DNA from 2 places in the Lysinibacillus pakistanensis genome. Region 2 is predicted to be linked to the other one. Evidence: riboswitches for the same ligand, from Rfam matches in the RefSeq annotation. Region 2 holds a riboswitch; the other holds the start of a gene.

The links. A riboswitch is a leader RNA that binds a small molecule or an ion and turns the genes downstream of it on or off. The one in region 2 is predicted to bind FMN.
Region 1: linked by a shared signal. The riboswitch ahead of QNH24_RS06805 (ECF transporter S component) and the one ahead of ribE (riboflavin synthase) in region 2 are both predicted to bind FMN.

What each region holds. Positions count from the first base shown of each region.
Region 1 is NZ_CP126101.1:1,446,377-1,462,020, forward strand. Features, by position in the region: gene sigX (RNA polymerase sigma factor SigX) at 1-17, shown strand, start outside; gene QNH24_RS06800 (RNA polymerase subunit sigma) at 14-1,297, shown strand; FMN riboswitch at 1,487-1,675, shown strand; gene QNH24_RS06805 (ECF transporter S component) at 1,894-2,481, shown strand; gene QNH24_RS06810 (sodium-dependent transporter) at 2,707-4,053, shown strand; gene QNH24_RS06815 (STAS domain-containing protein) at 4,119-4,505, opposite strand; gene QNH24_RS06820 (methyl-accepting chemotaxis protein) at 4,648-6,342, opposite strand; gene QNH24_RS06825 (ATP-binding protein) at 6,421-6,852, opposite strand; gene QNH24_RS06830 (SpoIIE family protein phosphatase) at 6,859-7,989, opposite strand; gene glnA (type I glutamate--ammonia ligase) at 8,416-9,750, shown strand; gene QNH24_RS06840 (sporulation protein Cse60) at 9,865-10,041, shown strand; gene QNH24_RS06845 (hypothetical protein) at 10,076-10,282, shown strand; gene QNH24_RS06850 (AraC family transcriptional regulator) at 10,626-11,489, shown strand; gene QNH24_RS06855 (GNAT family N-acetyltransferase) at 11,530-12,042, opposite strand; gene QNH24_RS26255 (hypothetical protein) at 12,637-12,699, shown strand; gene QNH24_RS06860 (Parvovirus coat protein VP1-like protein) at 13,491-13,754, opposite strand; gene QNH24_RS06865 (DUF418 domain-containing protein) at 14,018-15,067, shown strand; gene pruA (L-glutamate gamma-semialdehyde dehydrogenase) at 15,167-15,644, opposite strand, start outside.
Region 2 is NZ_CP126101.1:1,729,173-1,744,816, reverse strand. Features, by position in the region: gene QNH24_RS08270 (QueT transporter family protein) at 80-592, opposite strand; gene QNH24_RS08265 (3-oxoacyl-ACP reductase) at 744-1,499, opposite strand; gene QNH24_RS08260 (DUF2829 domain-containing protein) at 1,554-1,775, opposite strand; gene QNH24_RS08255 (transglutaminase-like domain-containing protein) at 1,865-2,473, opposite strand; gene QNH24_RS08250 (GNAT family N-acetyltransferase) at 2,598-3,446, opposite strand; gene QNH24_RS08245 (histidine phosphatase family protein) at 3,471-4,019, opposite strand; gene QNH24_RS08240 (Spo0B domain-containing protein) at 4,137-5,444, opposite strand; gene QNH24_RS08235 (C45 family autoproteolytic acyltransferase/hydrolase) at 5,753-6,778, opposite strand; gene QNH24_RS08230 (spore germination protein) at 6,903-8,363, opposite strand; gene ribH (6,7-dimethyl-8-ribityllumazine synthase) at 8,490-8,957, opposite strand; partial or broken gene ribB (3,4-dihydroxy-2-butanone-4-phosphate synthase) at 8,993-9,592, opposite strand; gene ribE (riboflavin synthase) at 9,616-10,254, opposite strand; FMN riboswitch at 10,490-10,615, opposite strand; FMN riboswitch at 10,737-10,862, opposite strand; gene QNH24_RS08210 (aminoglycoside 6-adenylyltransferase) at 10,888-11,766, opposite strand; partial or broken gene QNH24_RS08205 (SDR family oxidoreductase) at 11,818-12,718, opposite strand; gene QNH24_RS08200 (HAD hydrolase-like protein) at 13,083-13,700, shown strand; gene QNH24_RS08195 (methyl-accepting chemotaxis protein) at 13,748-14,572, opposite strand; gene QNH24_RS08190 (VanW family protein) at 14,767-15,644, opposite strand, start outside.

The DNA.
Region 1 (15,644 bases), 280 kb from region 2:
AGGCGAAACGGCAATGACACATAACCAGTTTGATGATGACCAGCTAGAACATGTATTGAACAATGCCCCTAAGCTTTCTGACCGCCGTTCTAAAGAAGAAATATTAAATCGATTATTGGCAGATGCCCGCTTGCAGGATAATGTTCATCTACAAGAAGCCATCCAGCAGCCAATAGAAGAAATGTCAGCCCAAGAACAACAGCAAAGTACAGAAACAACAAAGCCCAAAAACCGTAAATGGCCAATCTTTATGAGTGTTGCCGCTGTTTTCGCATTAACAGTAGGTGTAGGCTCTATGTTTATGAATAATAATCATTCTAAGCTAGATCAGGCGACGGCACCTGACATTGCACCATATTCTACTATGGAAGATGCGCCAGCTGCCAAAAGTGCTGAAAATCATGATAATTTTTTGGATTCGAGCATTGTTGCAGAACATGCTAAAATTATGTCTTTACGTACCTCGGTGTATGAGGAAGACTTAACGGATGCCGTTGTCTTCCGCATTGGTTTAGCAAGCAGAGATGTAGAAAGTGTACCAATGACATATGTTATTCCCAATGAGCGAGTTGAAGAAGATTTTGGGAAAGAAAAACCTTCTACATTACAAATGTATAAAAAGTATGCACCACAAATTGAAGAGGAAGCAAAAGGCTTTACTAACTATCATCCATATCAAGGTGAATTGAAGGAAAAGGATGATAAGTTGATTCATGTTTTACCTGAGAAAAATGATTATGATGTAGCTTCTGCACCTGTGAATGAGTACAAGGGAACCTTGCAGGATACATTTTCAGACTCTGAATATACAGAGGTTGAGTTTGAAAACGCAGATGGTACGCCATACGAGTTCTCTCAAGAAGGAGAGCCGAGTAAGGCCATGTCGTTAACAGGTCCGAGTCATTTTAATTATTACTTATATAAGGACCATGATAATGGGGCTGAATATTTATCACCTGATTTTCGTCAAACTTTTTCCTCGGTAACAGAAGCGATTACGGTTATGCGCAATAAAAATGATGATGTTTATGTTCCTGTCGTTCCAGAAAATGTGACTTATACTGTGCAAGAGGTTGCTGAGGGTGTAATTGTAACCTTTAAAGATCCTCTTGATTTAACATCAATGGACCCAGTTCGAGCAACACAATTAATCGAAGCAATGATGCTAACGGCTGCAAGCTTTGATAAACAATTACGCCTAGATAATGTAGTTCAGGAAAGCTGGGAAGGCTTTGATTTTAAAAATTTCCTACCCAAGCCAGTTGGCCCAAACAAGCAATATATGGAGACACCATAGAACTTTATGGTGAAGTTTAAGGAGTATTCTCATACATCGACAGTGGGACGAGAATACTCCTTATTGATTTTGATAAATCATCTAACTGTCCATAAAACATACAAATCTAATAGGATTTTTTAAGCAGAACTATTTACTTTTTCTAAATAATTCATTATAGTAAAGCTGTAGAACAAAAATAATATATTGATTCATCTTCGGGGCAGGGTGAAAATCCCGACCGGCGGTAATAGAGTTGTAAATCGCTAATGTGAAAAACATTGGCTCGAATGATTTACCAAAGACTCTTCAGCCCGCGACCTGTGCAAAGTTTTTTGCATGGCTGACTTGGTGTAATTCCAAGGCCGACAGTTAGAGTCTGGATGGGAGAAGATGGAGGTACGATCGTCATTTGTTATTTTACATTGGCTATGAACGAGCGTTTTTTCAATATGGCTTTAAAGTCCGCTCAAAAATAGCTAATTAATGGCGTTTATTAATCATGCCTATTCTCCCTTATGCGAAAAATGCATAAGGGTTTTTTCGTGAATAACATATGATTAGGTCGTAGCCTTTCTTCTTGCGAGATTGAATCAGCAAAGAGGAGAGAGTTTTCAATGAAGAAAAATGTTAAACTTCAATCGTTTATTACGATTGGCATGCTGAGCAGTATTTCGTTTTTATTAATGCTATTTAATTTTCCAATTCCACCATTCCCAGCGTTTTTGGAAGTGGATTTCAGTGATATGCCTGCATTATTAGCAGCCATCACTATGGGACCTGTAGCGGGAATTCTAGTAGAGTTATTTAAAAATGTATTGGATTGGATTTTCTCAGGCACGCCAACGGGAGTACCAGTAGGACATATCGCTAACTTCACAACAGGTATTTTATTTATTTTACCAGTATCCTTTATTTTTAAGCGTTTTAAAAACATTGGGGGTCTTATTGGGGGCTTGGCAGCAGGAACAATCGTTATGGCGGTTGGTATGAGTGTTCTTAACTATGCTGTATTTTTACCGATGTACACGTACTTTTTAGGGATGGAGCCTGTTGTAGGGGATTCATTATATACAATGATTGTGGCTGGAATCTTGCCATTTAATATTGTCAAAGGTATTTTATTAACTGTTATCATGGCTTTATTATTTACAACTATGCGCAAATGGATTGATCGACAGCGTCATATGTATTTAACAAAATAAGATTATATATAACCTCGAGTGATTTCATAGGCTCGAGGTTTTTTTATGGATAGAAATGCGAAAGTGAGGGATAGAACGCTTGAAGTAATGGATAGAAATGCGAAAGTGAAGGATAGAATCTTTGAAATAATGGATAGATTCATCAAATGAACTTAATCTAGTCGAGCCCAGTAATTTCATGTAGAATTAAGAAAGAGTTTAGAAATGCTAGAGGAGTTTGAAGAGATGAGTGAGAAAAAGGGACAATGGTCTAGTAAACTAGGCTTTATTTTGGCATCAGCAGGTGCAGCAATCGGATTAGGGGCAATTTGGAAGCTTCCATATGTTACTGGTCAAAGTGGTGGGGGAGCATTTTTCCTAGTCTTTGTTCTATTTACGTTGTTAATTGGTTTACCGATGCTATTATCAGAATATGTGTTAGGTCGTGGCACCCAATCTGAGGCGGTCACTGCCTATAAAAAAGTGGCACCAACGAAGCCAGGCTGGGCATGGATTGGCCGCATGGGTGTACTGGGTTGTTTTTTATTATTAACTTTTTATAGTGTTGTGGGTGGTTGGATTTTTATTTATAGTGGTCTTGGTGTGGCTGGAACAGTTATTGATCCCGCTAATAACCCTAGTGAACTATTTGGAAAGATTATAGGTACGCCTTGGATTACATTACTTGGTTTAGGGTTATTTACGCTAGCTAATGTACTAGTGATATCTCTTGGTGTACAAAATGGTATAGAAAAGGCCAATAAGTTTATGATGCCACTATTGTTTATTATGTTTATTGTACTTGTTGTCCGAGCAGTAACATTAGACGGGGCAATGGAGGGTGTGAAATTTTTCTTATGGCCAGACTTCTCTAATATTACGGGAAAGGCTATTTTAGAAGCGTTAGGACAATCCTTCTTTGGCTTAGCAGTAGGATTTTCCTGTCTTGTGACCTACAGCTCCTATTTAAAGAAGGATGTAAGCTTACCTAACTCGGCGGGCTCAGTTGTTCTTTTAACGGTACTTGTATCGTTTTTAGCAGGATTAGCGATTTTCCCGGTGGTATTTGCCTTTGATTTAGAGCCAGCTTCTGGACCAGGCTTACTGTTTATGGTGCTACCGACAGCATTTAGCCAAATGCCATTTGGTGAAGTATTCTTAGCGTTGTTTTTATTACTATTTTTATTTGCAACGTTAACATCTTCCTTCAGTTTATATGAAATTATCGTGGCAGCATTTATAGAAAAGGGGCGAATGTCTCGCTCAGCATTAACACTATTATTAGGTATGGTAGTCTTTATTGCTGCAATTCCAGCAGCACTGTCATCTAGTACCTTAGCTGATGTATCATTCTTCGGGAAAACAATTTTTGATACGACAGATTTTCTAGTATCGAATTTAATGCTTCCATTAGGAAATTTATTAATAGCTTTCTTTATTGCACATATAGCCGATAAAGAATTTGTGAAGAAGGAATTACTGATGGGAAGTCAGATGGGGCAGGGGTACTATTCTACATATCGATTATTAATGTTAATTGTAGTACCGATAGTTATTCTTGTTGTTTTACTAAATATGCTTTTACAATATTAAAAAAGCAGGGGTGTATTCCATTCTCAGGAATACACCCTATTGTAATAATGGGGGCAACGATAGGGTTAATATTCGTTAAGTGATAATTCTCCTAACCAGTCTTCTTTAATCATCTTTCTTGCTTGCTCTTCGCTGTTTGTAATAGGAAAAACTTTATCAACCTGTGAAATAGCGAATAAGTTGCGGATGAAATCATCGACGACAATAATGGCGATTTTCTTTTCTTTTAAAGATACTTTTTTGGCAAAGTTGACAATCATTCCAAAGCCAGTACTATCAATATTAGTTACTTTTTGCATATCGATAATATAGCCATGCTTTGTTTCTAAATTAAGCGATTGAAGATCTTTTTTTATATCCTCAATCAGCCCGTATTCTAAATCGCCAGTAAATGCAATTAAGATATAATCAGCCTTTGTGCCAACATCCATCGCAATTTTCTTCTGATTCATACTATAGCGCCTCCACTTTCCTTTTCATGTTTATCGAATAATTTATATTTGGCATTGTGGGAGTCGTGAATGTCCGTATAAGCAAATTGTTTTAATAAACTCCCACTGATTCTAACACACATAGTATCATGTTAAGCCTTAATTAAAACTTAAATTTATTGACTTCGTTTTGTAATTTATCAGCAATTGTTGCTAATTCATCTGAGTTTTGTGTTATCTCAGCTACGGTTGCATATTGCTCCTCGGAGGTAGCGGCGATTTCCTCTGTTGCAGCCGCAGCGTCTTCAATGATGCGAGAAATGTCATGAATAGCTTGTTGAACACCTAAGGAGTTATCATTGACATGCGAAAATGCAGACTTCATTTGTTCAACACCTTTTTCCGTTTCTACAACCTTCTCCACTATCTCTTTTAAGGCAGTTCCTCCCTTGTTGATAATTGTTACTTGCTCCTCTACCGCAAGTAGATTACTTTCCATTGTACGAACTGTTACTGATGTTTCGGCTTGAATATCATTTATAAGATTTGTAATTTGTCCGGATGCCAGGCTTGATTGCTCGGCTAACTGACGTACCTCAGAGGCAACAACCGCAAAGCCTTTTCCTTGATCTCCTGCGCGTGCAGCTTCAATGGCTGCGTTAAGGGCAAGTAAATTTGTTTGCTCTGCAATACCTGTAATCACGGTGATAATACCACCAATTTCTTCAGAGCGTTTACCTAGTTTTTGAATAGAGTCTGTTGCATAAGAGACTGTTTGCGTTACAGCACTTAAATGCTTAATTGCTTCATTAATCGCTTCTTCTCCTTTACGTGCAATTTTCGATGATTCTATGGCACTAGTCAAGGTCATTTCAGCTTTTTGTAAACTACTCGATGCTTCTTCGATTGTTTTTTGCATCATTGTTACAATTTGCTCAGCTTGATCGGATTGTGTTGTTGTTCCAACTGCAATTTCATTCATCGTTAATGCAATTTGATTAGAAGCCTCGCTTGTTTGGTGTGATGATTCAGCCAATGAGTGGGAAGAGTTAGCGATCTGATTAGCGCTGCCAGCCACAATTGTTATCGTTTTTGTTAAACGGTCTTTCATATTACTAAATGCTTGTGCTAAATCTGCTATCTCATCTTTGCCTTTAGGATTTAATAATTTTACATTCAAATTTAAATCTGCAAGCTCTTGGGCATTGGAACTTAGGATATTAATTGGATTAATGATTTGTCGTTGTAAAAACCAACTAATACCAACAATTAATAGAATGGCAATCCCTAAGGAAACGGCTATATTTTCAAGGGCAGATTTTGTTGCAATGCTTATATAAGGAGCTGTTGGAACGGCTGTTGCCCATACGCCTATTACATCTCCTTTGCTATCTAAAATAGGGTCATAGGCTCCCTGGTGCATGCTTCCTAAAACACTGGCTGAACCAATAAAACGTTTTTTTTCTCCTAATACTACAGTGGCAACTTCGTCAGATACTTTCGTATTTAAGGCACGCTGTCCGTTTTCAACTATATTAGTACTAATTCGTGTATCTTTTTGGAAGATTGATACAGCATTACCGTTTGTTAGCTCTCCGACTTTATCAGCGATTTCAAAATTCTCAACCATATTGACATCGCCTTTATATAATTGATTATTTTTGATGGACCAATCTCCAGGGAATTTTGCATTTAAATATTCATAGCTTACCTGAATATCTGATAGTAGCTTAGTATTAGCGCTTTCTAAAAGATTTTTTTTCGCAACATAATAATTTATTCCTGCTAAAAGTGAGGTAAGTAGTAATATACAACTAAAGATTAGCAGGCTTATTTTTTTTCGGATTGACACTCTCATTAAAACTCCTCCCAATTATACGTTTATAGGGTGTGATGTTGAATCTTATTCCAGAGTTGAGTAATGTTTAAAGATTCATCAAAGCCCTTCATTTATATATATTTTTTTTGAGATACCAACTAAAAATTTTGTTTCCGAAATATGCTCAAACCAAATATCGTCAACCATATTTTTAACAAAAAATAAACCACGCCCACGATCTGAATAATCAAGTTCATTTAAATCGTATTGAAGAACCTTATCCCAATCATTTTCAGCTATCCCTTTTGCCTCATCTGTAACAGTTACTTTTATTTCTTCATTGGATTGGTATACATGTATTTGAATTTCCTTTTCTGAGCATGCATCAATTTTCCCCATTGCTTCAACAGCATTTATAACTAATTCATGTACAACAAAGCGTAATTCTTTTTTATAAGGTAGATTATAAACATTTGCATAATTGTCCATAACTTGGTCTACGAATGCTATAGCTTGTGTATCAGGATTTACATTGAGCGTGAATTTCATCACCAATCACCTACCCTGTAATGTAATTGTTATTGAAACTACTGTTATATCATCGCTGTGATCATTGTCGAATAAATTGTATTTTTGAGAAAATTTTTGTAAGGCATAGCTATTTTCTTGTGAGGCATAGGAATGGAAAAAATCCATATCGATATTGTGTTGTTTATTTAATGTCAATAATCCATCCGTATAAAGTATAATGCGATGCCAGCCAGATAAAGGAATTGTTTTTTTTATGATAGGAATTGTAGGAAATAGACCAAGAATGGGTGTGTTCGCTTGGAGAAATACTGTCTCTCCGTACTTTCCAAATAAAAAACCAGCTGGATGGGCTGCATTCACATAGTGTAATGTTCCATTTTTTGTATCAATTAGTATGTAGATAGCCGTCATTAAAAAACGGTCCATATCTTCATCAGAAAAAAGCTCGTAAATTTGACGATTCAGCTCCCGAATAACTGTTACAGGATCGATTAATTTTGTAATCATGCCTTTTAACAGAGATCGAACGGACATGGTAACAAGTGATGCGGCGATGCCATGCCCCATAGCATCATATAAAAGAATAGCCGTCAAATGTTCATTAATCTTGAACCAACAGTACATGTCACCTCCTAATGTATTGGATGTAACATAAAGCCCATCAATCTGGATGTACTCGAGATTTAATGGTGGTGATAAAGCGTTTTTTTGAAACTTTTTTGCGACGATTAAGTCTTTTTGAATCATGCTTTCTTGCTGCCTTCGAAGTTTTGCTTCATTTTGATATTTTGTGGCTACTTGAATTCGAGTTTTAAATTGTGTGAAATCAAATGGCTTTAAAATAAAATCAAATATTCCGGCCTCAAAAACTCTATCAATCGTAATTGTTTTTTCATAAGTAGTAGCAAGAAGGATTGGGACATCAATCCAGTTTATTAAACGATTAATTTGCTGACATATTTCTTCGCAATTTTTAAGTGTTAATTTTGCATCGAGAATAATTAATTCCAGCTCTTCTTTCAAAGAATCTATTAAATAATTCATTGCTGCATCAGGGGAGGTAAAGCAATGAATATCTTTGATGTCTATACGATGAAAATATTTTTGTAGACGCAATACATCATTATTTACGCCGCCAATAATTAGTACTGACATACTTCTTACATTCACCGCCTTATGTATCTTTTATAGAAGATTTTTAGGAATTTTAAGTTTCATTATAACTATATTATATACGCCTTATTTACTTGGCTGATGAACAATATAGAAATTCTAATTTGCTATAAATTTACCAATAAATATGGCATTATACAAGACTATTGTGATATAAAATACGGAAATATTATTTCTTATTTAAATTCTATAAAACAGATTATGAAAATCTTTGTTGTAAAGCTTTCGTTCATATGTAAAAGGAATCTTAAATGAGGGCTCTTTATATCTATAAAAAAGATAAATATCTTCGAAAAAAACAATGTAATAAAAGTTTACATGTGTATTGCTTTTTTTTCTTTTATAATGTAATTTAAAAGCAGTTATTAATAATGAATGTTAATTAAAATTACATTGGAGTGGTGGGAAATGAAACATTATACGAAAGAAGATATTATACGCCAAGTGGAAGTAGAAAATGTGAAATTTATTCGCCTACAATTTACAGATATATTAGGAACAATTAAAAATGTTGAAATTCCTGTAAGTCAATTAGAAAAAGCATTGGACAATAAAGTGATGTTCGATGGTTCATCCATTGAGGGCTTTGTACGTATCGAAGAATCAGATATGTATTTACGTCCAGATTTTAATACCTTTGTCATTTTTCCTTGGACAGCTGAAAAGGGCAGGGTAGCGCGCTTTATTTGTGATATCACAAGACCTGATGGTACACCGTTTGAAGGTGATCCACGTTCTAACCTAAAGAGAGTATTAAAAGAGATGGAGGAGCTTGGTTTTACTTCATTTAATTTAGGACCAGAGCCTGAGTTTTTCTTATTTAAGCTTGATGAAAAAGGGCATCCAACACTCGAATTAAATGATAGTGGCGGCTATTTTGACTTAGCACCAACAGATCTAGGTGAAAATTGTCGTCGTGATATTGTATTAGAGCTAGAAGGAATGGGCTTCGAGATTGAAGCATCACATCATGAGGTGGCGCCTGGACAGCATGAAATTGACTTTAAGTATGCTAATGCAATTGAAGCATGTGATAATATTCAAACATTTAAACTTGTTGTAAAAACTATTGCAGCACAGCATGGTTTACACGCAACCTTTATGCCAAAGCCATTATATGGTGTTAACGGCTCTGGAATGCATTTCAATCTATCTTTATTTGAGGGAAGTAAAAATGCCTTTTATGACGAAAATGCAGAACTGCAATTAAGCCAAACAGCACGTAGCTTTATGGCTGGCATTATTAAGCACGTCCATGGCTTTACTGCAGTCACAAATCCGCTAGTTAATTCCTACAAACGTTTAGTGCCTGGTTATGAGGCTCCTTGTTATATAGCATGGTCTGCTCAAAATCGTTCACCACTCATTCGCATTCCGGCTGCAAGAGGCCTCTCGACACGCATTGAGCTTCGTTCTGTTGATCCTGCAGCAAACCCATATTTAGCGATGGCCGTTATTTTAGCATCGGGGCTCGATGGGATTCGCAATAATTTAACACCTCCAGACGCTGTTGATCAAAATATTTATAAAATGTCTCGAAATGAACGTGAATTAAATGGTATTGATAGTTTACCATCATCATTGGAATTTGCTCTAATTGAATTAGAAATGGATCATATTGTACGTGAGGCACTTGGAGACCATATTTTAGAAAAATTCACAACTGCTAAAGAACTAGAATGGAATAAATATCGTACACGTGTCCATAACTGGGAACATGAAGAATATTTAAGAATGTACTAAAAGGAAGTGTTAGAGCTTTTTCGCTCTAGCACTTCCTTCCGTTTGATTAGTTTTATTATTTTTGTGACAAATCTTTCCTTTTAATTTAATATAAATAGAGGGGGAGGAAAATATATGGTGCAAGCGACTCAAGTAGTAACAATCCAAAATAATGATATTGTACGTTTTGAAAATGATATTAATAACGCACTTTTAGATTTAAGTGAATATCTGATAATCGATATTAAATATAATACTTTATACATTGGAGAGCAGACTGTTATACATTCAGCTCTAATTATTTATAAATAATACGTTTCTTAACTAATTGAAAGGAGAATGTCTTTTGTCAAAAATTTTTATGCTATCAGTTACTAAAAGAATAGATGAACTTGAAGAAGTACAAAGTGTAATGGAAAAAATATTTCCCAGGAAATCGGCCTTAAAGGAATTTTTAGAAAAGGAAGGCTATTGCAAAGCAGCGAAAAATCAATATATAAAAATCAAAAATGAATCGATATATGAAGCAGCCATTGAAAAAATAAAGCTTTGAAGCAATGCATAACTAGAAACGAATATTAATAATACCAAAAAACTATAAAGAAATATTAAGTCATGTTCATAAGAGCGTGACTTTTTGTTACGATTATTTTACATACTGATACTCATAATTTATTGTTTAGAAATGCTATTAGGAATCCCCAAATTAAGTGATAACTATTTGTTGATATAGTCTTAAGAATGATCATACCTTATCCTCCAATAACTGGATATCAATAAGAATTTATTTAGTAAACATTTCTTTAAAGAGTATGAATGAATCTGTCCAAAGAAAGCATAAAAAAACAGGATTAAATACTGTCGTTTCGTTAATCTATATACAAGGAGTGAGAGCAATGAGTTGGATTGAGTCGATTCAAAAAGCAATCAATTATATCGAAGTGCATTTATTAGAGGATATTACTATGGAGCAAATTGCACAAGAGGTTCATTCTTCAGTCTTTCATTTTCAACGGACTTTCTCAATTTTAACGGATATGTCCATTGCAGAGTATATAAGACGTAGAAGATTAACATTGGCTGCGCAAGAGTTACTGAATACTGATGAAAAAATAATCGATCTCGCCTACAAATATGGCTATGACTCTCCTGAAGCTTTCACAAAGGCATTTCGCAAGCAACATCATGTAACGCCTAGTGAAGCTAGAAAGAAGCAAGGTCCATTACAATCATACAATCGCCTGGTCATCCAGGTAAGCCTGAAAGGAGCAGAACCAATGAAGTATAGAATTGAAGAAAAAGAAGCATTTCAAGTAGTAGGGGTAAAAAGAACTTATAATTGTCAAAGTGGTGAAAATACGAGAGAGATTCCTCAATTTTGGAATGAAATGAACAGTAAAGACTTTGATAAGCAGTTAATTCAATTAAATAATGGAGAAATTAAGGGTGTACTTGGCGTTTGTGTTCCTGATTCAAACTATGCACAGAATAGCCTGATCGATTATTGGATTGCCGCTGATCATATAGGAGATGTACCAGATAATTTACTGGCAATGGACATACCAGCATCTAAATGGGTTGTCTTTGAAGTGCATGGTCCAATGCCAGATGCCATGCAGAATACTTGGAAACAAATATATTCTGAATGGTTCCCATCTAATCCTTACGAACCGATAGCATCTGCAGAACTTGAAGTGTATTCTGAACAGGATCCATTTAGTCCTGATTGTTATTCTGAAATTTGGATACCGATTAAGTAAGAAAAAAAGGCCAAGAATGGTGATTCTTGGCCTTACGAATTTATTGTATTAAAGCATAAAGACTAGTATCATCCGATGTTTCAGCTTCGGACGATGTTCCTACATAACTGAAATTTAACTTCTCTAATACTTTTATAGAATTCTTATTTGCAGACTCAACTTTTGCTTCAATTTTTTTTATGTTCAAAGTCGTAAAGGCATAATGAATTAAAGCTGTAATACTTTCCTGCGCAAAACCCTTTCCCCAATAAGCTTTCGCAAGCTCATAGCCAATTTCTGCGGTATTGTTCTCCTTATTAAATGAATTAAATCCACAAGAGCCTATAATCTTAAGGGATGTTTTTTCAATAATTGAAAAACGAATGGCTTTTTGTTCTTTCGCTAATTCATCAAGTAGGGTAATCATCTCTTGTGCCTGTTTAACATCCGTTAAATTAATAATATTCATATATTTTGTTACGTCTGGATCTGACCAAATTTGAAATAAATTATTGGCATCCTCTAATTTCATTTTTCTTAAAAACAGTCTTTTTGTGACAATTTGTTCTATCAATACTTTTACCTCCAAGTTTTTCATTTTGTTTGGATGAAAAATATTGCTATCTGCGCATAATTCAGTCCCTTCAAATGTTTTATACTAGACGCATTTTCAGTAGTAAACAACAGTTCTACTATTTACAATATACATTATAATAATAAGATTGGGGCAAAGGAAATGATAAAGGTAAAAGTAGATGATTTTTGGGTGATAAGAGAGACTATTAAAGTGGCACCGACATTCGTCTACAGTGTACTTGAACAGATAATAGAAGGTAACATTTATTCTGACAATGCAAACTATCATTCAATACTAATTCAGACATAATCGGGAAATGGCGATTCCTCTGATCAATTGTAAGTAAAATTGTACCGCTGCTACAAGAATCGCATGAACACAACAAACGCTTCACATTAATTTTGCTTTGATAAGAATGTTTATAATGTGAGGGAGAAACGTCATTCAATAGATTTTGAATGCTCTAAGATTAATCAGCAATATATTGATCATAGTATAGAATTTACTAATCAATACTATCAAGAAAATTAGGATATAACTTGTAATTTTCTTGAAAATGGTTTTGGCTTTTGTCTTCAGCATGAAGGTAAAATGATTAGTGAAGCGGTTTCCGTTTTTAAATCAATGCGATATGCAGAGGTGGATATATTGTAACTGACCCGAATTATCGAGGAGAAGGGTTAGCAAACTTGATTGAATATGAAGCCTTGCTGGAATGGTGATATTGATAACCATACCCGTATCATTTAGTCACTAAGCTGGCATTACAAATCCAAGAAAATACACAGTTTATACTAAATTATAACTGGTTGAAAAAGCTCACAGTGTAGAAATACAATGTGAGCTCATAGTGTTGAAAAACTAAATGGACAAGGGACTCTTTATGAATATTTAGCCAAAATGAAGGTGATTTCCGTTCCAGGCTACTCGCTTTGTTGCTGACGCTTCGCTTTCGCACAGAGCAAAGCTTCCTGTGGGCGAGCGACGAGCCGCTTCCTGCGCTGACGCTCCGTGCAGGGTCTCGTCTGTCTCGCTATCCCACGGGAGTCGAGTAGCCTTGCACTCCAATCAACAATAGTGGAGAACTTTAAATATTCTCTTCCTTCAAAAATCATTAAATGGATAGAATAGTGATAAATTCTATAGCTGTCAACCTACATTTTGTGCATAAAACTACTTTGTAACGATACATAAAGCCACTTATTGCTAACACTGCTTTTGTATAGGGAAATGTTACCTAAACTCCATTTTTAGCAATATAGTGATGGCTAAGATTTCAATTTATCACTTTACATTTGTGTAAAATACCAGAAGAAAATACGATCAACCCCCTCGTTTTGAAAAAGGGCTATTACTTTTTAATTTGTCACCTTGATTTCATTGACATAATAGTATTTCAACAACATGAGCTCACAGTGTAGAAATACAATGTGAGCTTTTTCATGTTAAAAGAAGCGATTACGTACCTCGAAAATATTGTAAAATAATTTAGCATCTCTAGCCATTTTATCATTTGTCTGCATATAAGGCCGTAAGCAGTTTTGAAACAATTCGTCACAATGTTTTGTACGACCGTATCGAGCATAGCATTCATCATGTTGCTTACAACATGCATCTACAGCATTCGTTGGTGCACCTGGTCCTGAACAACCTGGTCCACAATATTTATAGCCTGGGTAACAAAAATCGAGCTTGCGCTGTCTGTTCATCGTCAAACCCCTTTCTAAAAGAAATAGTTATTATAAAATATGAAATTTTGAATTGAAAAAGGGGATTTAAAACTAGTAAAGGTGAAAAAATGAAGGTAATACCGAAAAATAATTTGTAAGGTTACTGTAAGCTTTAAAAAAAATAGATGTAAGGATGGAAAGCTATGATAGCAATAGCACAATAAGATTAAGGGGTACAAGCAAATCCTGCTGTCGATTCAATTCGGCTCTAAAAAAGTTTGAAAGATAAGGAGTTTTACTGTATGAATTCATCTGTTACACAAAAAGAAAGAATAGTTTCCTTAGATATTATTCGAGGATTAGCACTGTTTGGTATTTTATTTATTAATGTGGCTGCCTATCAGTTAATTATAGAGGGAGGACCGATGCCTGACTATAGTGGAATAAATGGTCTAATCGATAGACTAATCGATATGTTTATTGAGAAGAAATTCTTTTCAATTTTTTCCTTCCTGTTTGGTGTAGGCTTTTATATTTTTGCTTCTCGTGCAGAAGCTCGAGGTGATAAACCAAAATGGCGTTTTGCAAGACGTTTATTAGCCTTGCTTTTAATAGGCATTATTCATATTTTTATTTTCTGGGGTTCGATTCTTGCCATTTATGCCGTAATAGGTTTCTTTTTATTACCTTTTTATAATGCAAAGGTTGCAACGATTGGTAAATGGCTCTTTGCGTTTATAACTATTCATGTGCTTGGTATTCTGGGACAAATTTTTATGCCGAATAACGGTGCTCTATCAACAGCATTTAGTCTAGTTGGAAATGATGCAGTGACTATTTTTATTATGTTTTTAACTGGTTTTTTAGTAGCAAAAGCAGGGTGGATTAATCATGTAAGTGACTATTCCAAACAAATAAAATGGGTACAATTTATAACATTCCCTTTCTTTATAGGAATCTCGATATGTATTTGGTTTGCATCTCAAGGGGATAATGAAAATCTATCATTACTAATAGGCTTAGGTGTCATTCCAACCACTTATTTTTATTTAGCTTGTTTGTTTACTATTTTAGAGAACAAAAAAATTGCTAAATTTCTTCAACCCATTGGCAGAGTTGGACAAATGGCGTTTACCAATTATTTAGCTCAAAGCTTTATTGGACTAGCGATTATATCTTTAATGGGATTAGAGGTTGTTTCACCCTCGGATATCGTGCTAATAGCGAGCCTAGTCTTTGTGATTCAAATAATCTTTAGCGTTATTTGGTTTAAATTCTTTAAAATGGGTCCGTTTGAAAAGTTATGGCGCTTTATGACATACGGAAGAAAGGGCACTACAAATAATAAATAAAGCATGTAAAAAATCCCTAACAGCTAGTTTTTGAGACTGTTAGGGATTTTAATAATTAAGAGTTTCTTCTATTATATATGCGTTATTCTCTGTAGTTAATTAAAGCATTTCTGAAGTTGTTTTCGCTTGCATATGAAGCTGTAGGTAGTCTGGGCCACCAGCTTTTGAGTCTGTACCTGACATGTTGAAGCCGCCGAATGGTTGGTAGCCAACGATGGCACCTGTACAGCCACGGTTGAAGTAAAGATTTCCGACATGGAATTCTTGACGAGCTTTTTCTAGGTTCATACGGTTTTTCGTGATGACTGCACCTGTTAAGCCGTATTCTGTATCGTTTGCGATGTCAATGGCTTGGTCGAAATCATTCGCTTTTGCAATCGCTACCACTGGTCCGAAGATTTCCTCTTTCATAATACGTGCAGATGGATCTACGTCTGCAAATACAGTTGGTTGTACGAAGTATCCAACTGAATCGTCTGCTGTACCACCCGCAACTAGACGGCCTTCGCCTTTACCAATTTCGATGTACTCTGTAATTTTATTGAAGGCTGCATGGTCAATCACAGTCGCCATAAAG
Region 2 (15,644 bases):
TCTAAAAAAATTCTTTTCAAAATTTTAGCTTCTGAAAAACGCAAAAAACGGGCATCTATTGTCGCCCGCTTTTTAAAGGTTATTTTGATAGATCAATTTTTTTATGAAGTAAATAAATAGTCAGACCGCCTACAGTCATAGACAATAATTCCCCTACGCCCACTGTAAACCATGTAGCCCAAAAAGGAAGATCATAAAGGATTGATAATTGTCCTGCAACCGTAAACATTGATAAAGCAAAAATCAATGCGGTTACCACCATTTTTACAATGTCATTTGTCATATGTTTTGTGATGCTTCTACAAAGTATTAGCACTAGAAAAGTTGCAATTCCACCAATCGGTACATCTAATATCCATGTTGGTGACATGAAATTAGCAAGTATTACGCCTATCGTCACTGCTACAACATAGCGCTTATTGTACAATGCCAGATAATTAAACATCTCTGACAAACGTAGCTGGACAGCGCCAAAGCTAATGACTGACAATAAAACAGTTACAGCCACATATAAAGCTGCAACAAGGGCCGTCTTTGTAAGCTCACTTACTGAAATACGGTGGCTCGACTCTTTTACAATAGATGTATTCAATTTTATTCTCCTTTGTAAAATAGCATCTTTGCTATTTTAGTAATAACTACGACCAAAGGAAGAGAGCTTTTCGCCCTATCTGAAGTGCCGTAGTGCAAGCCATTTTTGCTTACCTGCGTATTATAGCAGAAGAATATCTTATTGAACAATGCTATTTTGTCAGCCAACCACCATCAATTGGCATAATAGTTCCATGAATATAATCAGCCGCAGAACTTGCCAAGAAGAGTGTTAAATTTGCTACTTCGTATGGTTGTGCCCAGCGACCAGCAGGTGTTTCATCGGCTACCCATTTAGCCATTTCCCCATCCCCTTCAAAATCTGCCTTAGTCATGGGTGTTTGAATGGCACCTGGCGCTATAGCATTGGCACGAATACCTTCACGGCAATAATCTAAGTCTAACTGCTTGGTATAGCCAACAATGGCATGCTTAGAAGCTGTATAAGCTGCACCTCCACCACCTGCAACTAGTCCAGCAATCGAGGCCATATTAATAATAACACCAGACTTCCTTTCTACCATATGGGGAAGAATTGTATTCGTCACGAAATAAGTTCCCTTTAGATTGGTATCCATCACAGCATCCCAAAGCGCTTCATCTGTATCCAGTGTTTTGGCAAAGCCATCTAAAATACCTGCCGTATTACATAAAATATCGATTTGCTTAAATAGTGATATTACATTAAAAAACGACTGTTCAACATCCTTTTTATTACTTACACTGCCTAAACAATAAGAAAATTGCCCAGGAAATTGCTGCTGTAAATAGATTAAACCAGCCTCGTCCAAGTCAAACCCAAATACATTTGCGCCATTTTCTAAAAAAGCAATGGCCTGTGCCTGACCAATTCCTGAAGCAGCACCCGTAATAAAAACTGTCTTTCCCTGATACTCTTCAAATTTCATAACATCTCTCCTCAAAACAAAAGAAGCCACCTCTGTTGAGATGGACTCCTTTATTTAATCAACAATGATCCAATCTTCAGCTAATAAATCACAAACTGTCGGTGTAAACATTGTATAGCCTTCACCCCGTACATTAATTAAAAAATAAGGATTTAAAGTCTCGCCTTCATGCTCTTCTTTGCCAACTAGCTTTACATACAATTCTGCACCGCCCCAGCCCTTACGGATTACTTTTTCTCCTGCTTTTAAGCGTGGTAATATTTCTTCAAACGTCATGCCATTCATCCTTTTTCAACATTCTTTATCGAACTAGTATACTGGAATTCTCAAATCTTGACAACAGAATAACGTGCTGCTAAATATCTTTATAAGACATCAGGTAATCGATGCATATACATATCTAATGCATTTGTATGTGCATTTAAAGTAGCTATTGTGTTTTTATTGGGTGCTGTGTAGATAATAGGATAATCTTTTTCTCCTAGCTTCTCGTTTATTGAAAAGGCTAGTATTTCCTCATTTACAGAGAATTCAGCCTGAACGCCTGGTTTATTGCCACGAGCATCTAAACGAATCCAACGATTTAAAGACCTGAGATAAACCCCATTTAAAGCATGGAGACAATAACCTTCCTCTGGGGTATGAAAGAGCATTAATCGTTGATAACAAAAACCAGTTGGAATTCCTGCCCCCCTTAATAGCCCAGCTAATAAATTAGCCTTTGCGTAACAGATTCCCTCACCATATGTTAGAACCTCTGAAGCTTTACAAGTAATATTTGTACTTTGAATGTCCCACGAGTGAGATATTTTATCTCTAACAAATAAAAAAGCTGCCTTCACCTTTTCTATTTCTGAAGATTGGTTCTCAAAAATCTCACCAATTTTTTGATAAATAATTGGATGATTATAATCCACAACATCCAATTCTTGTAAATATTCTTTAAAATCAGTAGCTTCAGGAATTAGCCTCATAAATCTTATTCTCCTTTTAGCATAATTATAACTAAAACTGAATATTAATACAAATGCATTAATATATATGCAATTCAAAACAAAAAAACGCCTTTAAATTAAGACGTTTTTATGCAATGCATTCTTAACTCCAATACTTCTTCATCTGTACCTGCTCTGTTGTCACTTCAAGTCCATTTTTAATGAAAAAATCCGTTGCTGGGTTGCTTGCTAAAAAATTCACTGCTGTGATTTTTACCTTTTCATCCGTTATGGTCGATAGGAAGTACGGTATATCCTCCACCTTACCATTTTCTAATAGCTCTAACTGGTATAGAATAATTGTGTCAATTGCTCCCTCCTGATTCCATACCGTTCTATATAATAGATAACCTATAGCTTCCTGGTCGTCATTATAAAAAACTTTCGCTTCCCCTTGTTTATTGCTTTGCCAGCTACATTGCCATGGAACATCTTCCTTATAAACGGGTAAATGCGCAAGCTGCTCTGGTCTTATCGTGTTGGCCTGAAATGACCTTTGCTTGTCAACTTTCGCCTCAAAATCTCCTCTTAAAAAGAGAAGGTTATTTGTAATGACATAACCAAATTTCTTATATAGAGCAATGGCTACTTCATTCACTTTAATAGCCTCAAGTGTTGCTATTTCAACTTGCTCTCTTTCATAGATGGCTATAGTTTCTTCCATTAAAGTTCGAGAGACACCCTTTCCACGATAATTCGGAGAAACACCTGTTCCTCCATTCCAAGAAGTTTTCTTGCCATCAATTTGTCTAAAACCATTCATCACAATGCCAACTGGTTCACCATTTGCAAATGCAACAATCGACAGCTTTGACGATAGTCCTTCTCCCACAAGTCGAGTTAAAAACATCTCTTCGCTCATATCAATCTCGACAAAATACCCTTCAAAGCCTTTATTCCAAGCATGTAGTCCTTGTTCTAATGTACATTGTGAAAGTGTTTTAATATTCATATTTTCCCTCATTTCAAAGTAAAATTACTGGTAATTAAGTTGAGCTAAATTCTTCAAAGTCAGTTTTTTGACAATTTCATAGCCATTTCCAGCACCAAGTGGCTTCACAACAACCATCCCCATATTTGAAATATGGCCTAACCCTATACCTTCTGGAAAGCTATGGGCAATAATCACTTGATTCATTCGAAATGGAGGCTTCTTTTCTAATACAGCCTGTAAGTTTGACAGTATTCTCGTCTGTTCATTTGGAGGGATTTTTCCACCTAAAGAGTAGATATCAAACCAAAAAGGGTCAATTTGTATATATGTTGTTGGAAATGCAAGCTGTGCCGTCTCAATTGTACGGCAAAAAGGACTTGCGATAATCGGTGGTGCAACTGGGATTTGCCAATGCCTCAGTAGTTGTCCAAAATATATGGCCTCCCTCCGTCCTTCCTCAGATAAATTTCTCTGACTCATACAATCTTGAAAACATAGATTTTGCTGATCTATACCGACCGTTGCTTCTCCATGCCGTGCATATAAAATGAATCCACCCTTTCTCCATAAATCAAGATCTGATATATTCAATTTTCTTTCCTCCTAATAATACCATTTAGCTTCATAGTAATATATGAATTAGCTGTCAGAAACGATTACTACATAGCCAAAAAAGCTTCCTACAATTTATATAGGAAGCTTAGGTGTTTATTTTATTGGAATATTTACAATGGCGGTTGTCTCTAAATGTTTGGATGAATCAATCGAAATTTGCCCATTATATTTATGGACAATTTCATTAACAATAAATAAGCCCTGCCCTCTTATTTTCCCATTTTCTTGTTTTTTAGTGGAAAATCCTTGCTTAAATATTTGACAAGCATCTAAAATATTTGGTCCGGTATTGGTAACTTTAAATTCATAGTACAAATCATCTGCATTACAACAAATGGTTATTCTCCGTTGCCCCTCTGGTAATTCGGTTGCCGCATCAATGGCATTATCAATTAAGTTTGATAAAATTTTAATTAAATCCGTGGTCTTTATTTTATGAAAATCATTCTGTGAAATGGTGAAATCCATATCAATATTATGATTTTGCGCTGTTAATTTTTTCGTTTGCAATAAAATTGATAAGCCAGGATGATTAATATTTAACTTCAGTGACTTAATCGCCTGCACCTCTTTCGACAATGAGGATAAATATTGTTTAGCCTGCTCAGGTTTATCTAGCTGAAGTAGTCCATGCAATACTTGTATATGATTGGTAAAATCGTGTCTTAGAGAGGAGACAGAGGTAATTAAGGTCTTTATTTCAGCTTGATAGGTATCCTCAGTAGCTCCAACCTCTTTGGCAACCTCTTTTTGATACCATCTTTGTAAAAATAAAAATGAACCAATGACGATTAAAATTAATACGCCATTAAAAATAAAGATAAAGAGATTGTCCTCAATTACTTTTCCTTTAATACCATTCAGTGTATCTGCACTTATATCAATGCCAAGATAGGCGATGATAGTACCAGTTTTATCTCTAATTGGTGCTCCAACTGAAAGGTAAGAACCATGTACAGAATCTGGTATTACCTCTGTTACAAATGTTTCTCCCTTATAAGCCCGTTGTACTTGCCGTTCAGGAACCGTACAGACTTCACCAATATCAAAGCCTTCTGTTATTTCGCTAGGCATCCCCATAATCATGGCATGTGATACCTTAGGATTATCTACCTTTAAGGTATAAACAAATAATGCTCCAAGTTTAATTCTCGCATCATTTAAATAGCTTCGTAATTCCCAATAATAATCGTTCTTTTCTGGATTATTTATAAATTGTTGGTACGCATCCACGTCAATAGAGGATGCAATCGAAATAGCAGCTTCAAGGCTTTGGTTCGCAATAGATTCTTCCACCGTTTTTTTCATCTTAATATAAGATGTAAAGATATTTAAACTTGTAAACAGTAGTAATAAAATAGTTGATAGGATTAGGATTAGTTTTAATTTTCGGTTTTTCATACTAAGTGGTACTTCCTCATCTCTAGAAATGAATAATGACATGATGTAGCTGGAGCAAGTTTTTTGATAGTGGCTAATGTCAACAGAAACAAATATGTAAATAGTCGTAATCATTATACTATAATAAACTTCTTCTTATTGTTTGTTGTTTTTTTCTTTAGAGTAATATAGTCTTGTTTATCCTACTTTATCAAAATCATAAAAGCAATTTTTATTTTTAGTGCAGAGCAAAGTAAAAAAAGAGAGTAGCATGGAAGCTACCTCCTTTTTCGAAAGCATGTATGATTTTTACACACAGCTCAACTTTTTTAATTTGTATAGATGATGCCCTTTATCTCTTTTGGAAGCATTAGTGCTCCCTCCAAGTATTCTTTAAATGAAAATGCTGTTGGTTGCGCATTTCCACCTATCCCAACAAGAATCTCTAATGTTTTCGGTTGATAAATAATCGTATGTAATGTGCCAAAGTATTCTTGATAATTATGATAAAATAATGGTGAATTTTCAGTGTTAAAATGTTGATAGAGGGCTGTTGTCGTTAGTTCTTCCTTCAGTAGTTTCGTTAAAAATTGCTTTCTATGAATAGAGCCTTCTATCATTTTCTTATTTTTTTCAATTAATTGTTTAGATTCAAAATGATTTGTACAAATGAAAGAATTTTCCCGCTTGATTACTTGCTTCTGTGGAGAGGCTTCGACTACAATGGCTCTCCCACTACAATCTGTCATAGAATAATTATAGCAGTAACCATGTGGAATTTCCTTTATTAGCATACACGCCTCTTCAATTGTTTTACATTGCTCTAATAGTATACGAATAATTGTAGAGGCGATAAAGCCTTCTTCGGAGTGCTCATGATTAACAAAATGCAGCCCAACTACTAACCCGTATTCATTCATCCCATCCAGTCTACCAATAATTTGCTGACTGAACCCGATACTTGCATAACCATTCTCTGGATTAGAGAAAACAAGCCTAGCATCATACAAAGCTGGACTGAAATCATAATTACGGACATACATCCCATCACGCATAAATGCTGTACAGCCCATCTCCGGAAAAGTAATAGTGTAGCCACTGTACAATCTGAGCACAGTGTCTAACGATAGAGCTGTACCAGCACTCAAGCCCTCCATTTCATTGATAAGCTGTGGACAATGTTTCTGTAAAAGTTGTTTCGCTATTTGAGTATTAGTAGACCTGGTTAAGTGCAATAAAGCATCTTTTTGCATTTGCAATAAAGATAATAGCCCTTTGCTTTGCTGTAAACCAATTTGGTAGTAGCTACCTTTCACATCTTCAACTTTAACGACTAGCTCTTCATAACCTGTCATGTTCATTTTCTCTCCCTTATCAACTCATTTTTCAAAATTATAAAGCTTCAAGTAAATAGAAGGTCAAGGAAATGGTTTATGGAAACAAAGAAAAGAACTAGGTACAGCCAGCTTATACCTAGTCCTATTTTTTTCTTTTATGGGATGTTCTTGTTTTATCCTGCACATTTAAAAATGCTGGACGTTTACCATAGCCTTTAGGAGATAATCTCAATAAAGATTTTTTCATATCCTGCCAATTTAAATCTGCTCCTAAATTTAAGTATGGAATGCCAAGGACTCGCAAATTTGCTGTATATAGAAGAATGAAAAAAATTGCTATAAAGAAGCCATACAAGCCGAAAAATGCTGATGCTAATATAATGATAATGCGAAATATACTCATTGCCGTGACAAAGGATTGATTGACAAGTGTATAGGCTGCGATACTCGAAATAGCAATCACAACTATCATTGGAGGACTTGTAATACCAGCTTTAATCGCTGCATCTCCAATGATTAGACCTCCAACGACACTCATGGATCCACTAATGATACTAGGAAGACGCATATTGGCCTCACGGAACATTTCAAACATAAATACCATTAGTAGTATTTCTAGAATCGTAGGAAATGGAAGCCCTGTCCTTGATTGTACAACTGTTGCTAAAAGAATCAACGGTAATTGATTTTGATGATAAGTCGTAAGTGCTAGCCAAAAGCCTGGTAAAAGCACACTAATTAATATGCCAACAATTCGTAGTAGTCTTTCCATTGAACTAACAATAATCGGAAAATAATAATCCTCGCCTGATTTAAATACTAGCAGCACGTTAGCTGGCGTAATAATGGCATAAGTGACCCCATCCACCATTATCACAATTCTACCGTTAATTAAGGCCTGTAAAGCAAAATCAGGACGACCTGTATAATCATGTCTCGGAAGAATTTTTGCACTTTGCTCGATTCTCTCCATTAAAATATCTCCACTAAATACAATATCCGTATCTACTTTTTTAAGATGTACTTTGATGTCCTCTAGCATTTTTTTATTAACAATATCATCCATATAAAGAATTGCTACAGTTGTTTTAGAACGTTTGCCGATTTCATATGTTTCAACACTTAACGAATTTGTAGGTAATCGTTTTCGTAATAAAGCAATATTAATATCGATATCCTCAATAAAATCGTCTCTTGGACCCTTTATAACTAATTCGAGAGCTGTTTCTCTAGGCTCTCGATTTGGCTTTTTAGGAATATAACTTGTAAATATTAATTGTTCATCTTCAAAATACAGCAGCACATATCCTTTATAAACTTTTGTAATGATGTCCTCTTTTTCAGAGATATTTTTTAAATGAGGAATGTGTAGATGATTTAAAATATCTTCCTCTAATAAATCACCTGAAATTTTTTTTAGCATCGATTGGAGCTCTTGAACAATAACGGTTTGTAGTAATTGTTCATTAATCATCGCATCACAATAAATAACATGTACCGCATGTTGCTGCATTATATACCTTTGAAAAATCACATCAGCAGAGCGTTGAAATAGTGCCTTCAAAGTTTGCAAATTTATGATTTGTTCCATTTGAATACTCATCATCTCCTACTGAGTCAGCTCCAGATTCGTACATGCATCCATATACTTACACAATATTTTCCCCATGCTTGTTTAAAATATTCAGGTTTTACAGATAAGATACTTTAGATAAATTCAAACTTTGTTTTAGCCAATCATTCTCTTTAAATTCGCCATTTCGATAGCAGACATTGCGGAATCATAGCCTTTATTGCCTGATTTTGTACCTGCACGCTCAATAGCTTGCTCAATATTTTCAGTTGTCACAATGCCAAAAATGACAGGTACATCTGTTGTTAATGATACGTTGGCGATTCCTTTTGCCGATTCATTGCATACATAGTCATAATGTGTTGTCGAGCCACGGATCACTGTTCCTAAACCAATGATAGCATCGTATTTCTTTGTTTCTGCAAGCTGTTTTGCAATAAATGGAACCTCAAATGCACCAGGAACCCATGCTACATCAATAAAGTCCTCATCTACACCGTGACGCTTTAAACCATCGAGGGCTCCGTCTAATAACTTACTTGTTATAAATTCATTGAATCGACCTACTACGATAGCAATTTTTAAGTCTGTACCAATTAATTGTGCTTCAAATGTTTTACCCATTTCTAAATTCTCCTTTTTTAAATTGTCATTTTGAGATTTTGCTGGCGATATAACGCCAATTCTTCAATTGAAATTATTTTTAGCTGATGATGCGCTGCATAGTTGACTAGTTCATTGAAGCGTAGCATTTTTCCATCGTCCCCCATAATTTCACAAATAATGCCTGCGGGGATACTGTGGCAAAGCTTAGCTAAATCAATGGTTGCTTCAGTGTGACCCCTACGCTCTAACACACCATTCTCCTTTGCGATTAGCGGAAATACATGGCCTGGTCTACGAAAATCATTTGCCTTCGCTTGTGGTTCAATCATTTTTTTAATTGTCATTGCGCGTTCAAAGGCGCTTATTCCTGTCGTTGTATCCATATAGTCGATACTAACGGTAAATGCTGTTTGATGATTGTCTGTATTATTACTTACCATCGGTTGTAAGGCTAATTTTTGTGCGAGCTGCTGTGTAATTGGTGTGCAAATAAGTCCTCTTCCATATGTCGCCATAAAGTTTATCGTATCAGGTGTCATATACTCTGCTAAAGCCAATAAATCTCCTTCATTTTCTCGATCCTCATCGTCTACTACAATAATCATCTTGCCCTGTTTTAAATCCTCTATTGCTTCTTCAATTGTATGCAGCAATATTGGCACCTCCTCACTTTTTGTTAAAATCCGTTTTGTGCTAAAAAGTCTCTCGTAATAGTTGGTGCTTCCTGACTATGCTTTAGCTGGTGCAAAATGTATTTTCCAACTAAATCCGTTTCAATATTCACTGGAGCGCCAATTTTCTTCATACCTAAAATAGTTTCTTTATACGTGTGTGGTATCAGTGATACTGTGACACTTTTTTGCTCAACGTGAAAAAGCGTTAAGCTCGTACCATCAATCGTAATGGAGCCTTTTGGAATACAATAGTTTGTTAAATCCTCGGATAGCTCAATATCGATATAAACTGCGTTTGCTAATGGTCGTTTACGTACTATTTTCCCTACTCCATCCACATGCCCTGCTACAAAATGGCCACCAAATCTTCCATTTGCAGGCATGGCACGCTCTAAGTTAACTGGGTCTCCTACAGCAAGCTGCTGCAAATTTGTTGCCTTCACCGTTTCTGGCATGACATCCATCGTTAGCTCTTGATCCGTAAAATTTGTCACTGTTAAACAAACGCCATTGACAGCTATACTGTCTCCGAGCTTTACATCCTCTATCATTTTTGCTGAAAGAATCGTTATTTTCATACTTTGCTGATCTGTTTGCAAGGTTTTCACTGTGCCAATATCCTCAATAATCCCTGTAAACATTTTTCCACCTACTTTCTTTCTACGCGTTAAAGGCTCTATCCATCGGTTTTGGGATTCTATCCATCAAGTTTTTGAGGTCAATCCTTCGCTTTTCTAATGCTATCAATCACTTTAAGCGTTCTATCCCATCAAAGAAAAAACCCCCTTCGCTTGAAAGGGGTTTGGGAGTTTATATAAATAAGACGTCAGCAAATAAACCTTATGAAATCCCATATTTTTCATAGGCCGCCATCTCATCGTTCTTCTCCCATCCAGACTATCACTGTCGGTTTTGGATTTGCACCAAATCAGCTTTCGCTCACGGACTTTGAACTGCTTCATCACCGCCGATTGGGAATTTCACCCTACCCCGAAGAACATGCAGCTATTTAATTTTTTCACTAAATAAAAAAACCTCCCAATCTAAACGATGGGAAGTAGTTAACATAAAAGCATAATCAAATAATCCTTATAAATTCATTCGAATTTAAAAAGATTGCACTTTTACCCTTCTCCCATCCAGACTGTCACTGTCGGTTTTGGATTTGCACCAAATCAGCTTTCGCTCACGGACTTTGAATTGCTTCATCACCGCCGATTGGGAATTTCACCCTACCCCGAAGGATTTTTATTTAGCTTAATCATACGATAACACTATTTTATAATATTATCCACAAAATTGTTTACTAAAAATTTCTGATAAACTTCATCCACATACACTCTTATATTCTTTTCATAAACAGGATATTCTACTTCAAGCCTTGTAGCCACTTGCTGTGATGCCTTTGCGAATAAATCAAAGGCTAGTAATAATGCTTGCCATATAGCTTTTTTAGAGGATAACTCAAAGGTCCCCATCAATTGTGAAACTTCCTCTGCATGTAAATACTGAGATATATACTTATAACGTTTGCCAACACTTAAGCTAAATTCTGTTTCAAAGCCAACTCGCCAAGATAGCATTCGAAGTAATTCTTCCCGTAAAATATGTTCAAAATGGTAATTGGCAAAAAGAAGCTCATTGCGACAAATGCCTTTTACTACATAAGTTGAAACCATCCAAAATTCATTGCAACAATCGTCAAATGAACGTGCACTTGGCTTTTGTACATGATACGTAACATCTGTTGCTTCAGGAACATTTAAACAGCGCTGGTCTTTATCCAGAATGATTTCTAAAAGTCCATCATTTTCAAGATAAAGCTCCAATTCTTCAATAGGGACTAGAGTCAAATCAATTTTTGAATGATCGATAAATAACATTAAATAGGAAAACCAATTGCCTAGTTCTGGTGGAAATAATTCCATATCCTCTGGGGTTTGTGTTATTAATCGCTCGCCTAAGAAATCAATCCATTTATTATTTTCAAGAAAAGCTGCCATATCAGTTACAACAAAGGAAATATCATAATCCTGAAAATCATCCCTTGGCACATTGTGATTTGTTCTTGAACCCTCCATTCCTACTACTCGAATGCGTTCATCCTTTTTAGCAAAATCTAATAGTTTATCAATAGGTCGAGTATTTTCCATATCATTTCTCCCTTAGCAATATATCTGCTATTTATAATAGCAAATAGATACTTATGTTTCCGTCATGATGCCACCATTGACGTGCAAAACCTGACCAGTAACAAAAGAAGAATCATCAGAAGCTAAATAAATATAAGTAGGTGCAAGCTCAAATGGCTGACCTGCTCGCTTCATCGGTGTTTCTAAGCCAAATGTTTTGACATATTCTGCTGAATAGCTAGAGACAATTAGTGGTGTCCAAATTGGGCCAGGGGCAACTGCATTCACTCGTATTCCCTTTCTCGCTAATTGTAAGGATAAAGACCTAGTGAAAGAGACAATCGCTCCTTTCGTGGAGGAATAATCGACAAGTAACGGAGCCCCAGCGTAAGCTGTCACGGAAGCAGTGGAAATAATTTCCCCACCCTGCTTCATATAAGGTAATCCTGCCTTTGTCATATGAAAATGCGGAAAAATATTGGTTTCAAACGTATCATACAATTGTTCATTTGAGATATCCAAAATGCTTTGCTGCGGAAATTGGACACCTTGATTTAAAATCAGTATATCTAGCTTACCAAAACAGTCCATCGTTTTTCTTACTACTTCCTTAGAAAACTCAGGATGACGTAAGTCCCCTTCAATCAATAGAATGGACTGCCCATGCCTCCACCATTTGCTTCGTTGCTTCTGCATCAGATCGTTCATGTGGCATATAGGTAATAGTCATATGAGCTCCTTCCTTTGCAAACCCAATAGCAACAGCACGACCAATTCCACTTTCTCCCCCAGTAATTATGGCGATTTTCCCCTGTAATTTTCCACTTCCTTTGTATGCCGGATTGTCAGAAATAGGAATTGGTTGCATAACATATTCTAGCCCTGGCTGTATATCTTGATGCTGCGGAGGGAATGTGATGGGAACTTGCTTACACTTCGTTTCATATCCAATATAAGGATATTTCGGAATCATATCGTGACCTCCTTCCAATATTACATTCAAACTACATAATTCGACATGATTAGATATATGTTGCAAACGCTAGAAAAAGACCTACAAACTGTACTATCTTGCATTGCTATATCATTAATATTGTTTGTAATTCGTCAATGCTTTTCATATTCAATGGCATCATTTTCCGATACAATATTTACCATAGCGATATCCATTTTGTATTTAACATATTGAAAAAAATACTCACCCAGAGTCATTTACCACCACCTGCTTCATATGCTATAGAATCATGTCATAATACTTTAAATCGGATTTCTTTGATACGTAACATTTTCAAGGAAGAAGCGTCTATAAAAGTAGAACATAAAGGAGAACATTTTCAATGAAATATATCATCTTTGATTTTGATGGCACATTGGCTGATTCTACGGCTGTATTTGCGTCAGCTTGGAATACACTTGCACAAAAATATAAATTTAAAGGAATAGAGTTTAAGGAAATCGAATCCTTAAAAAAATTATCCATGGCAGAGCGTAGTAAATTATTTGATTTTCCAATGTATAAATTACCTATGATTTTACCTCAATTTTATCGTTTATATCGGCAGTCCTTAAACGAGGTTCATCTTTATGAAGGGATCAAGGATGTACTCACGGAAATTGATAAGAAAGGCTATAAAATCCTTATCATATCGTCCAATTCCCAGGAAAATATTTTAGAATTTCTAAAAATGAATGGTATTCAATGTGTTTCAAATGTACTTTGCTCAAATCGTATTTTTGGGAAGGATAAAGTGTTGAAGAAATTTTTAAAGGATTCCAGCAGCACGGCATCAGACGTTTTATATATAGGGGATGAACAAAGAGATATTGTAGCATGTAAAAAAGTCGGGGTACCAATTATTTGGGTTTCTTGGGGATATGATTCTATTGAGGTGATTCAACAGGAAGAGCCTGAATATAAAGTAAATGCTCCAAAGGAAATTTTAGATATTATTTAATCTAAGAGGGGGTATGGCCATAAAATGGATTGGCTATACCCTTCTTTTTAATTTTTCACTTCACTAATATGCATTAATTTTTCTGCTGTGCTATTAACACCTTTATAGGCATCTGTTAATTTATACATGCTAGCCGAAAACTGTTGAGTAAATGCGGCAATTTGGTTTGCTGATTCATTTACTTGGTCGATGGCTTGTTTAATACTCTCTAATTGGTTTGTAATGCTATTCGCACTTTCGGTACTGCTTTGAGACATTTTTTGAATCTCAGTGGCAACTACGGCAAAGCCACGTCCATGCTCACCAGAACGAGCTGCTTCAATGGATGCATTTAGTCCAAGAATTTTCGATTTCATCGCTAAATCTTTGACTAAATCTACAATAGTATTAATTTGTTGAATATCACCAGTCATAGACTCTGAGAACCTAGATAGTTCCTCTAATCGATCGGAAACATCTACACTTGCCTTTGCTAATTCTTCATTCGTCGCAGTCATTTCCTCCACTGAGCTCGACAGCTCTGTTGCTAGTAATCGCATGTGATCCATTTTTTCATTTGAAAGGATTGAACTAATAACACCAATTACTTGTCCACCTTCAAAAATAGGCTGTGCAGATGCAATATAGGCCATGCCAAAATCCTCAGCACTTCGCTCTTCTCGGATAAATCTCCCTGAGCTAAGTGCCTTTTCAGTTGTTGTTCCACTATATTTATCTACAGAATCACCAACACAAACCTTTAAATCCACTTGTTTTCCTGGCTTATAGGCAATGACTTTCTCTGTATCTGCTACAATTATACAAGCATCTTCTGGATAGGTTACCTGGTAAAAATCGATTGAGTCTATGATTGCCTGCAGCTTTGCATGCATTGTCTTTTCCCCTTCCCCATTCACACGATTAAGGTACATCCATCATATAAGGTAATTGAAAGAGTCATATCAATAAAATATTCTCCCTCTTTATCGTGCTGGATGGAACCATTATTATACTGAAATACCTCAGTTTAACTATAGCATGACACCTTTAAAAAGACACCACTGAGCAGAGGTGTCTTTAGCATTAATTATGTTTTTTTCAATAATTCTACATATTTTTCCGCTGTCCTTATCTCAACAGTTAAAAAATTTTTTCCATAAATAGATTGGATTAAAAACGGGACATCACTTGTATTATGAAACCTAAAATCTAAGCCTCCATAGGATACCGTAGCATCCCTTCCCTTTGGAACATAGCCAACATCTAATGAATGATGATGACGTTCCACAAATTTTATTGGTAACTGATCTACTGCATTAAATAAAGTTGATGAGGTTTGGCAAACACCACCACCAATGCCCATCACCAGCTTCTTATTTATAATTTCTGGTGCAGGCTGATAACCATTCTCCTCATCCCTTGGTCCAACAACGGTGTTAAATGAAAAATAATCCCCGCTTCCAACAATGACATTGTGAATCGCTTTTGCAGATAATTCGATGTTTTTATTTCTTCCTCCATCAGCATTATTAAAATAAGTGGTATAGGATGCAACAACGGTTTCCGCCAAATAAGGAATATCTTCCAGATAATAACCGCTTTCTGTTATATAAAGTGGCATCATGACTTTACCACCAGATGCTGAAGCCTCTAATATTCTATCTACCAATTCTTTTTCTTTTAAAACTATCAAAGGACTACCCTTTATTATTTTTCCGTTATCATCCATCCTATCAAGTATCATGCGCTGATCATAGCCAACTGTATCTCCATTTCCTCTTGCCAGCACTTTTGCCAATTGTTCAATTTCCTTTGTATAAGATGGTACATCGCTTTCATAACCCATTTCATTTGGAGAAATTGTTTGTATAACCGCATTTGTGGAGGGATCAACAATTTCCACAACAGTCTCCAATTGTTGCTTTTGCTCATAAGTAACAGCCTGTTTGTTTTCCTTTTGTTCCT